Variovorax paradoxus: one gene and its partner. The protein of the gene in region 1 interacts with the protein of each later gene in a pairwise test. Links are inferred from orthologs where the notes say so. Each region holds a gene or a part of one and is shown on either strand. Other genes may lie near its edges.

Region 1 (3,698 bases):
CGCCGATGCCGGCGCCCTGCAGGATCAGTGCATAGCCCGCGCGCTTCTTGCGCAGCAGCCATCCCAGCACCAGCAGCCCGGCGCCGACCAGCGCCACCGCCGCATAACGCAGTTCGATCGGCACGGTCACGCGTTCGGCCGTGTAGCGCAGCAGGAAGGCCAGCCCGAGGAACAGGATCAGCACGCCGAGCTTGACGAGCATGTTGCCGCCGAAGATCAGGTTGGCGATGGGCGCGGGGAGACGGTCTCGCAGCGGGACCGAAGGCGGCGGCGGTGGACGGCGCACCGGCGCGGGCGCGGCGACCGGTGGCTTGGGCACCGGAACGACGGGTGCGACGACCGGCTCGGGCTTAGGCGACGGCTCCGGCACCTGAACGACCGCGACTTGGGGCCGCGCCACTTCGACAGGCTTTGCCGGCGGCGGTGAGATCTCTGCCGGCATGGCTTCGGGCGCGGCGGGCAACTCGGTTGGCGCCGCCACCTCGCCTGCGCCCTGCGTCAGCCGACGCTCGAGCGTGGCGACCCGCTGTTCGAGCTCCATCACGCGCCGCTGCAGCTTCATCATGCCGCCGTCGACGGTCGCAGAATCGGCGGGGGCCTGGCCCGGAATGCGTTCAGCCTCGGTGCGATGCGGCGGGGCCTTCTCCTTCTTCTTGCCGAGCAGCTGCGGCAACACGAAGGCGCCGACCACCGCGAGCACCAGCGCCACGGGCACCGACTCGAACAGCGCCCCGATGAACAGGCCGGCAATGATGCCAATGAACCACATCCTGACTCCCCTTGTTTGGCGAGTGCGGAGTTTACGGCGGTTCAAGGCGCGAGGCGCCACGGCGCCCCGAGCAGTCTGGATTGTTAGCTATAGTTTTAGTAGCAACTCAGATCGGCGTGAGCTTGGCCACCGACAAGGCCAGCCACTTCACGCCATGCCGCGCGAACTTGACCTGCGCACGCGCGTCGTCCCCGGTGCCTTCGAGGGCCGTCACCGTGCCTTCGCCGAACTTGTTGTGGAAGACCTGCATGCCCGAGCGCAAACCGTGCGAAGGCGCCGTCTTCTGCGGGGGCACCGGCGGGCTGGCGAAGGTGTCCTTGTCGCGGCTGCCGCCGCCGTAGCTGCTGCCACCACCGTAGCCGCCACCGCCCCCTGCCCCGCCGCGCGTGCTGCCATAGCCGCCGCCGTAGCCGAAGGCCGACGTGCCGCCGCCGAAGCCCTGGTTCTTGGGCGTGAGCCACTTGAGCGCACCCTGCGGCAGTTCTTCGAAGAAGCGGCTCTTCACGTTGTAGCGGGTCTGGCCGTGCAGCATGCGCGTCTGCGAATGGCTCAGGTACAGGCGCTTGCGGGCGCGGGTGATCGCCACGTACATCAGGCGGCGCTCTTCCTCGAGGCTCTCGAAATCGCTCATCGAGTTCTCGTGCGGGAACAAGCCCTCTTCCATGCCGGTGATGAACACGCAGTCGAACTCCAGGCCCTTGGCGGCGTGCACGGTCATCAGTTGCACCGCGTCCTGCCCGGCCTGCGCCTGGTTGTCGCCCGACTCGAGCGCCGCGTGCGTGAGGAACGCGGCCAGCGGGCTCAACGTTTCGCCGGTCTCCGCGTCGGGCGCGAGAGGTTCGTCGATCACCGGGCGCGTCAGGTCGATGCCCTGACTGGCGGGCGACTGGCGCAGTTCGTCGACCGGCAGCGCCACGGCGTCGCGGCCAAAGCCTTCCTGCGTGACGAAGCTCTCGGCCGCGTTCACCAGTTCGTCCAAGTTCTCGATGCGGTCGGCGCCTTCGCGGTCGGCCTTGTAGTGCTCGACGAGGCCGCTGTGGTCGAGCACCAGCTCGATGATCTCGCGCAGGCTCACGCCCTGCGTCTGCTCGCGCAGCACGTCGATCTTGGCGACGAAGCCGGTGAGGTTGGCGCCCGCCTTGCCGCCGACCACGCTCACCGCGTCGTGCAGCGAACGGCCGGCCGCGCGGGCCGCGTCCTGCAGGGTTTCGAGCGTGCGCGCGCCGATGCCGCGCGGCGGGAAGTTCACGACGCGCAGGAAGCTGGTGTCGTCGTCCTTGTTCTCCAGCAGGCGCAGGTAGGCCAGCGCATGCTTGATTTCGGCGCGCTCGAAGAAGCGCAGGCCGCCGTACACGCGGTAGGGCACCGACGCATTGAAGAGCGCGGTTTCGATCACCCGGCTCTGCGCATTGCTGCGGTAGAGCACGGCCATCTCCTTGCGGTCGAAGCCGTCGCGCGCGAGCTGGCGCATTTCCTCGACCATCCACTGCGCCTCGGCCAGGTCGGTGGTCGATTCGTACACACGCACCGGCTCGCCGGGCCCCTGGTCGGTGCGCAGGTTCTTGCCCAGGCGCTTCTTGTTGTGGCTGATGAGCTCGTTGGCCGAGTCGAGGATGTTGCTGTAGCTGCGGTAGTTCTGCTCCAGCTTGATCTGGTGGCGCACGTCGAACTCGCGCACGAAGTCGGTCATGTTGCCGACGCGCGCGCCGCGGAACGCGTAGATGCTCTGGTCATCGTCGCCCACGGCGATCACGCTGTTGTCGCGGCCGGGCTCGAACTGGCCGCCGACGGTGTTGCCAGCGAGCATCTTGATCCACGCGTACTGCAGGCGGTTGGTGTCCTGGAACTCGTCGATCAGGATGTGGCGAAAGCGCCGCTGGTAGTGCTCGCGCACCGGTGCGTTGTCGCGCAGCAGTTCGTAGCTGCGCAGCATGAGTTCGCCGAAGTCGACCACGCCTTCGCGCTGGCACTGCTCTTCGTAGAGCTGGTAGAGCTCGACCTTCTTGCGGTCGTCGTCGCTGCGCACCTCGATGTCGCCGGGGCGCAGGCCGTCTTCCTTGGCGCCGGCGATGAACCACTGGGTCTGCTTGGCGGGGAAGCGCTCGTCGTCGACGTTGAACTGCTTCATCAGCCGCTTGATGGCCGAGAGCTGGTCTTGCGTGTCGAGGATCTGGAAGGTGGACGGCAGGTTGGCGAGCTTCCAGTGCGCGCGCAGCAGGCGGTTGCACAGGCCGTGGAAGGTGCCGATCCACATGCCGCGCACGTTGACGGGCAGGATCGCCGTCAGCCGCGTCATCATTTCCTTGGCGGCCTTGTTCGTGAAGGTCACGGCGAGGATGCCGCCGGCCGACACCTGGCCCGTCTGGAGCAGCCATGCAATGCGGGTGGTCAGCACGCGGGTCTTGCCGGAGCCGGCACCCGCGAGGATCAGCGCGTTGCCTGCGGGCAACGTGACCGCTGCCAGTTGCTCCGCGTTCAGGTTCTTGAGCAGCGGCAGGTCCGAAGGATTCGGGAAGGGGGCGTCAGCCGCGGGATCGTTAAACAACATCCTGCGATTGTAGAAACCACTGCGTATGCGGGTTATACGAAGAAGCGGAAGACCCGGCTTCGCAAGACCGCGTAAAATCAATCACCGGGCCCAAGTTTCTTGCGCCCGGTTTTTTGTGGGCGTTTTCTTTGCTGAACGCACCGCGAAAACCGGCCGGACCAAGCGCTCTTTCGTTCCCTTCAACGATTCCTTTCTGGAGCCTGGCCATGCAAATCTTCGACTACGACAACATTCTTCTGCTCCCGCGCAAGTGCCGCGTCGAGAGCCGTTCCGAGTGCGACACCAGCGTCACGCTGGGCGAACGCAGCTTCCGCCTGCCGGTGGTGCCCGCCAACATGAAGACGGTGGTCGACGAGTCGATCTGCCTGTGGCTGGCGCAGA
Region 2 (3,595 bases), 2.2 Mb from region 1 along the record:
TCCTATTGGATGACATCATCTTGGAGAGAAATGACGACCGGAACCAGTTTCTACTGCTGTTCACCTCGACGTCGAAGGCCCATTTCGTGACAACCACTTATGGGCCATAAACGTTCACCGTTACATTTTTTCTTTGGCCGAATAGAAAAAATCCAAGTAAATCAATGGTTTACGCGGGCAATCGCTAATTCTGTTTAAATTGACATAACCGCGCGTCATCAATATCCTACGCGCCATGCGTTTTTTCGTCCTACCCGCGTCCCTCCTGCTTGCCGTCGCTGCCCACGCAGCCCCCCAACAGGACCGATCTGACGACGAGATGGCCCGCATGCTTGCAGACAAAGGCCTGATCGGCCAGCTGCAGCAGGTCCGTCAAACAGTCTCCGAACGAACCTCCGACCTGGTGGTTACCGCCATCGGCTTCCTCGGCGTACCCTATCGCCGTGGCGGCAACACGGCGGAAGCAGGCTTCGATTGCAGCGGCTTCGTTCGTGCCATGTACAACCAGACGGTGGGCCACATGCTCCCGCGTCGTGCCGAAGAGCAGGCCGCCGCCACCGAAAAGATCGACCGCGAGCAGCTCAAGCCCGGCGACCTCGTGTTCTTCAACACCATGCGCCGCGCCTTCAGCCATGTCGGCATCTATGTCGGCGAAGGCAAGTTCATCCACTCGCCCCGCTCCGGCGCCCAGGTTCGCGTGGAAGACATGAACGGCAGCTACTGGCAACGCCGCTTCGACGGTGCCCGCCGCGTGCTGGCCGGCCCGACGGACGAAGTGAAGGCGGCAGCCGTCGCGCACAGCGGCAACTGAGCCCGCTCTCCCTTTTCCGGGAATTCAGGACGAAAAAAATCCCGCCGCGGCGGGATTTTTTTTATGGGCGCCTGACAAGCGCCCTTTTTCATCCGGCAATCAGCTCTTGCGGGCCGGCGGCAGGTCGGTGCAGCTGCCGTGCGCCACTTCCGCCGCCATGCCGATGCTTTCGCCCAGCGTCGGGTGCGGGTGGATGGTCTTGCCGATATCGATTTCGTCGGCGCCCATCTCGATGGCCAGCGCGATCTCGCCCAGCATGTCGCCGGCGTGCGTGCCGACGATGCCGCCGCCCAGGATGCGATGCGTCTCGGCGTCGAACAGCAGCTTGGTGAAGCCCTCGTCGCGGCCGTTGGCGATGGCACGGCCCGAGGCCGACCACGGGAAGTGCCCCTTCTTGACCTTGATGCCTTCGGCCTTCGCCTGGTCTTCGGTCAGGCCGACCCACGCCACCTCGGGGTCGGTGTAGGCCACGCTCGGGATCACGCGGGCGTTGAAGGCCGCGCTGGACAGCTCCTTGTCGCCCTTCTGCTCGCCCGCGATGACTTCCGCGGCCACGTGCGCCTCGTGCACCGCCTTGTGCGCCAGCATGGGCTGGCCCACGATGTCGCCGATGGCGAAGATGTGCGACACGTTGGTGCGCATCTGGATGTCGACCGGAATGAAGCCGCGGTCGCTCACCGTGACGCCCGCCTTCTCTGCGCCGATCTTCTTGCCGTTGGGGCTGCGGCCCACTGCCTGCAGCACCAGGTCGTACACCTGCGGTTCCTTCGGTGCGTTTTCGCCCTCGAAGGTGACCTTGATGCCTTCCTTCGTGGCTTCGGCGCCGACCGTCTTGGTCTTGAGCATGATGTTGTCGAAGCGCGGCGCGTTCATCTTCTGCCAGACCTTGACCAGGTCGCGGTCGGCGCCCTGCATCAGGCCGTCGAGCATTTCGACCACGTCCAGGCGCGCACCCAGCGACGAATACACCGTGCCCATCTCGAGGCCGATGATGCCGCCGCCCAGGATCAGCATGCGCTTGGGGTCCGTGCCCATCTCCAGCGCGCCGGTCGAGTCGACCACGCGCGGGTCTTTCGGCATGAAAGGCAGGCTCACGGCCTGCGAGCCCGCAGCGATGATCGCGTTGCGGAACTTCACGGTCTGCTTGCTGCCCGTGGTGTCCCAGCTGGTGCCCGAGGTTTCCTCGACTTCCAGGTGGTACGGGTCGATGAAGTTGCCGACGCCGCGCAGCACCGTCACCTTGCGCATCTTGGCCATGGCCGTGAGGCCGCTGGTGAGCTTGCCCACCACCTTGTTCTTGTGGCCCAGCAGCTTGGCGCGGTCGACCGTCGGGGCCGCGAAGCTCACACCCAGGTCGGCGAAGTGCTTGACCTCGTCCATGACGGACGCCACGTGCAGCAGCGCCTTCGACGGAATGCAGCCGACGTTCAGGCACACGCCGCCGAGGGTGGCGTAGCGCTCGATCAGCACCACCTTCAGGCCGAGGTCGGCGGCGCGGAAGGCGGCCGAGTAGCCGCCGGGGCCGGCGCCGAGCACGACCACGTCGCATTCGACATCGACCTTGCCGCCATAGCTCGACACGGCCACGGCCGCCGAAGCGGGGGCTGGTGCCGGCGCGGCCTTGGGAGCGGGGGCAGCGGCAGGAGCCGGTGCGGCCGCAGCCGGAGCGGGGGCAGCAGCGCCGTCGACTTCCAGCGTCAGCACGACCGAGCCTTCCTTGACCTTGTCGCCCACCTTCACGGCCAGCGCCTTCACCACGCCGGCGGCGGACGACGGGATTTCCATCGAGGCCTTGTCCGATTCGACCGTGATCAGCGACTGCTCGGCCTTGACCGTGTCTCCGACATTGACCAGCACCTCGATCACCGCGACTTCGTCGAAGTCGCCGATGTCGGGCACCTTGATTTGTTGTTCGCTCATTTGGACACTTTCAGTTTGAGTGTGAGAACGTCGACCGGTGGGGCCGAATTGCGATCGAATTCGCAGGCGGCGGCAATGCCTGCCTCCGCCACGTCGCGCGAGCTGCGCGACTTGATGTCATAGGCCGCGTGCATGGCGCCGAGCGCGAAGCTGCGTCCCGAGCCGATGGCCCAGAACTGCTTGAACTCGAACACCTCGCGGTAGCTGTAGATGCCGTAGATGCCGCTCGGGTTGGCCATCAGCATCGTGAACTGGCTCGACTCGTAGGGCTCGTGGTCGTCTTCCTTGGTCTGCATGAAGAACGAGTCCTTCAGCACCGGATGCAGCATCGTGAAGGTGCGGAAGATCTCGTGCTTGCTGCCGAACAGCAGCTTCTCGCGCGGTTGCGCGGCCAGCGCATGCTGCAGCACCAGGAAGTGCGCGGCGGCGCCGGCCATCGCGAACAGGCTGGAGCCCGCCGCGTCCTCGACGGTGAAGATCTTCTGGTTCGTTTCGGCGCGGTGCGAAAGCCGCGTGTCGCCGAAGGTCACCAGAGAATCGGCTGCCATCGTGACCTGGCCGCCCTTGCGGACGGCCACTACGGTGGTCATAGCAGGATACGGCGATAGTCCGCGAGCACTTGCCCCAGGTAGGCGTTGAAACGCGCAGCCAGGGCGCCGTCGATCACGCGGTGGTCGTAAGACAGCGACATCGGCAGCGTCAGGCGCGGCACGAACTGCTTGCCGTCCCACACCGGCTTCATCGCGCTCTTCGACAGGCCGAGGATGGCCACTTCAGGCGCGTTGATGATGGGCGTGAAGTGCGTGCCGCCGATGCCGCCGAGCGAGCTGATCGAGAAGCAGCCGCCCTGCATGTCGGCCGAGC

Evidence for each region. The genes of interacting proteins can lie anywhere in the genome.
Region 2: the proteins of L3V85_RS11075 (region 1) and lpdA interact in binary tests that used the Escherichia coli proteins (3 or more experiments, as listed by UniProt). The link is inferred for Variovorax paradoxus from one-to-one orthologs.

The regions. Positions count from the first base shown.
Region 1 is NZ_CP091716.1:2,364,943-2,368,640, reverse strand. Bases 597-3,698 are described here. They hold L3V85_RS11075 (UvrD-helicase domain-containing protein), read right to left. Parts: upstream 3,318-3,698; coding sequence 876-3,317; downstream 597-875. Other genes in these bases: L3V85_RS11070 (GMP reductase), read left to right, coding at 3,524-3,698; L3V85_RS11080 (DUF2339 domain-containing protein), read right to left, coding at 597-769. Outside these bases: more of L3V85_RS11080, read right to left, coding at 1-596. UniProt on the Escherichia coli protein: A helicase with DNA-dependent ATPase activity. Unwinds DNA duplexes with 3'-5' polarity. Translocates on single-stranded DNA with 3'-5' polarity. Initiates unwinding more efficiently from a nicked substrate than double-stranded DNA.
Region 2 is NZ_CP091716.1:4,562,928-4,566,522, forward strand. What follows is about bases 322-3,320. They hold lpdA (dihydrolipoyl dehydrogenase), read right to left. Parts: upstream 2,732-3,320; coding sequence 911-2,731; downstream 322-910. Other genes in these bases: L3V85_RS21185 (C40 family peptidase), read left to right, coding at 322-811; L3V85_RS21195 (MFS transporter), read right to left, coding at 2,728-3,320; aceF (dihydrolipoyllysine-residue acetyltransferase), read right to left, coding at 3,318-3,320. In the rest of the region: more of L3V85_RS21185, read left to right, coding at 236-321; more of L3V85_RS21195, read right to left, coding at 3,321-3,321; more of aceF, read right to left, coding at 3,321-3,595. UniProt on the Escherichia coli protein: Lipoamide dehydrogenase is a component of the glycine cleavage system as well as of the alpha-ketoacid dehydrogenase complexes.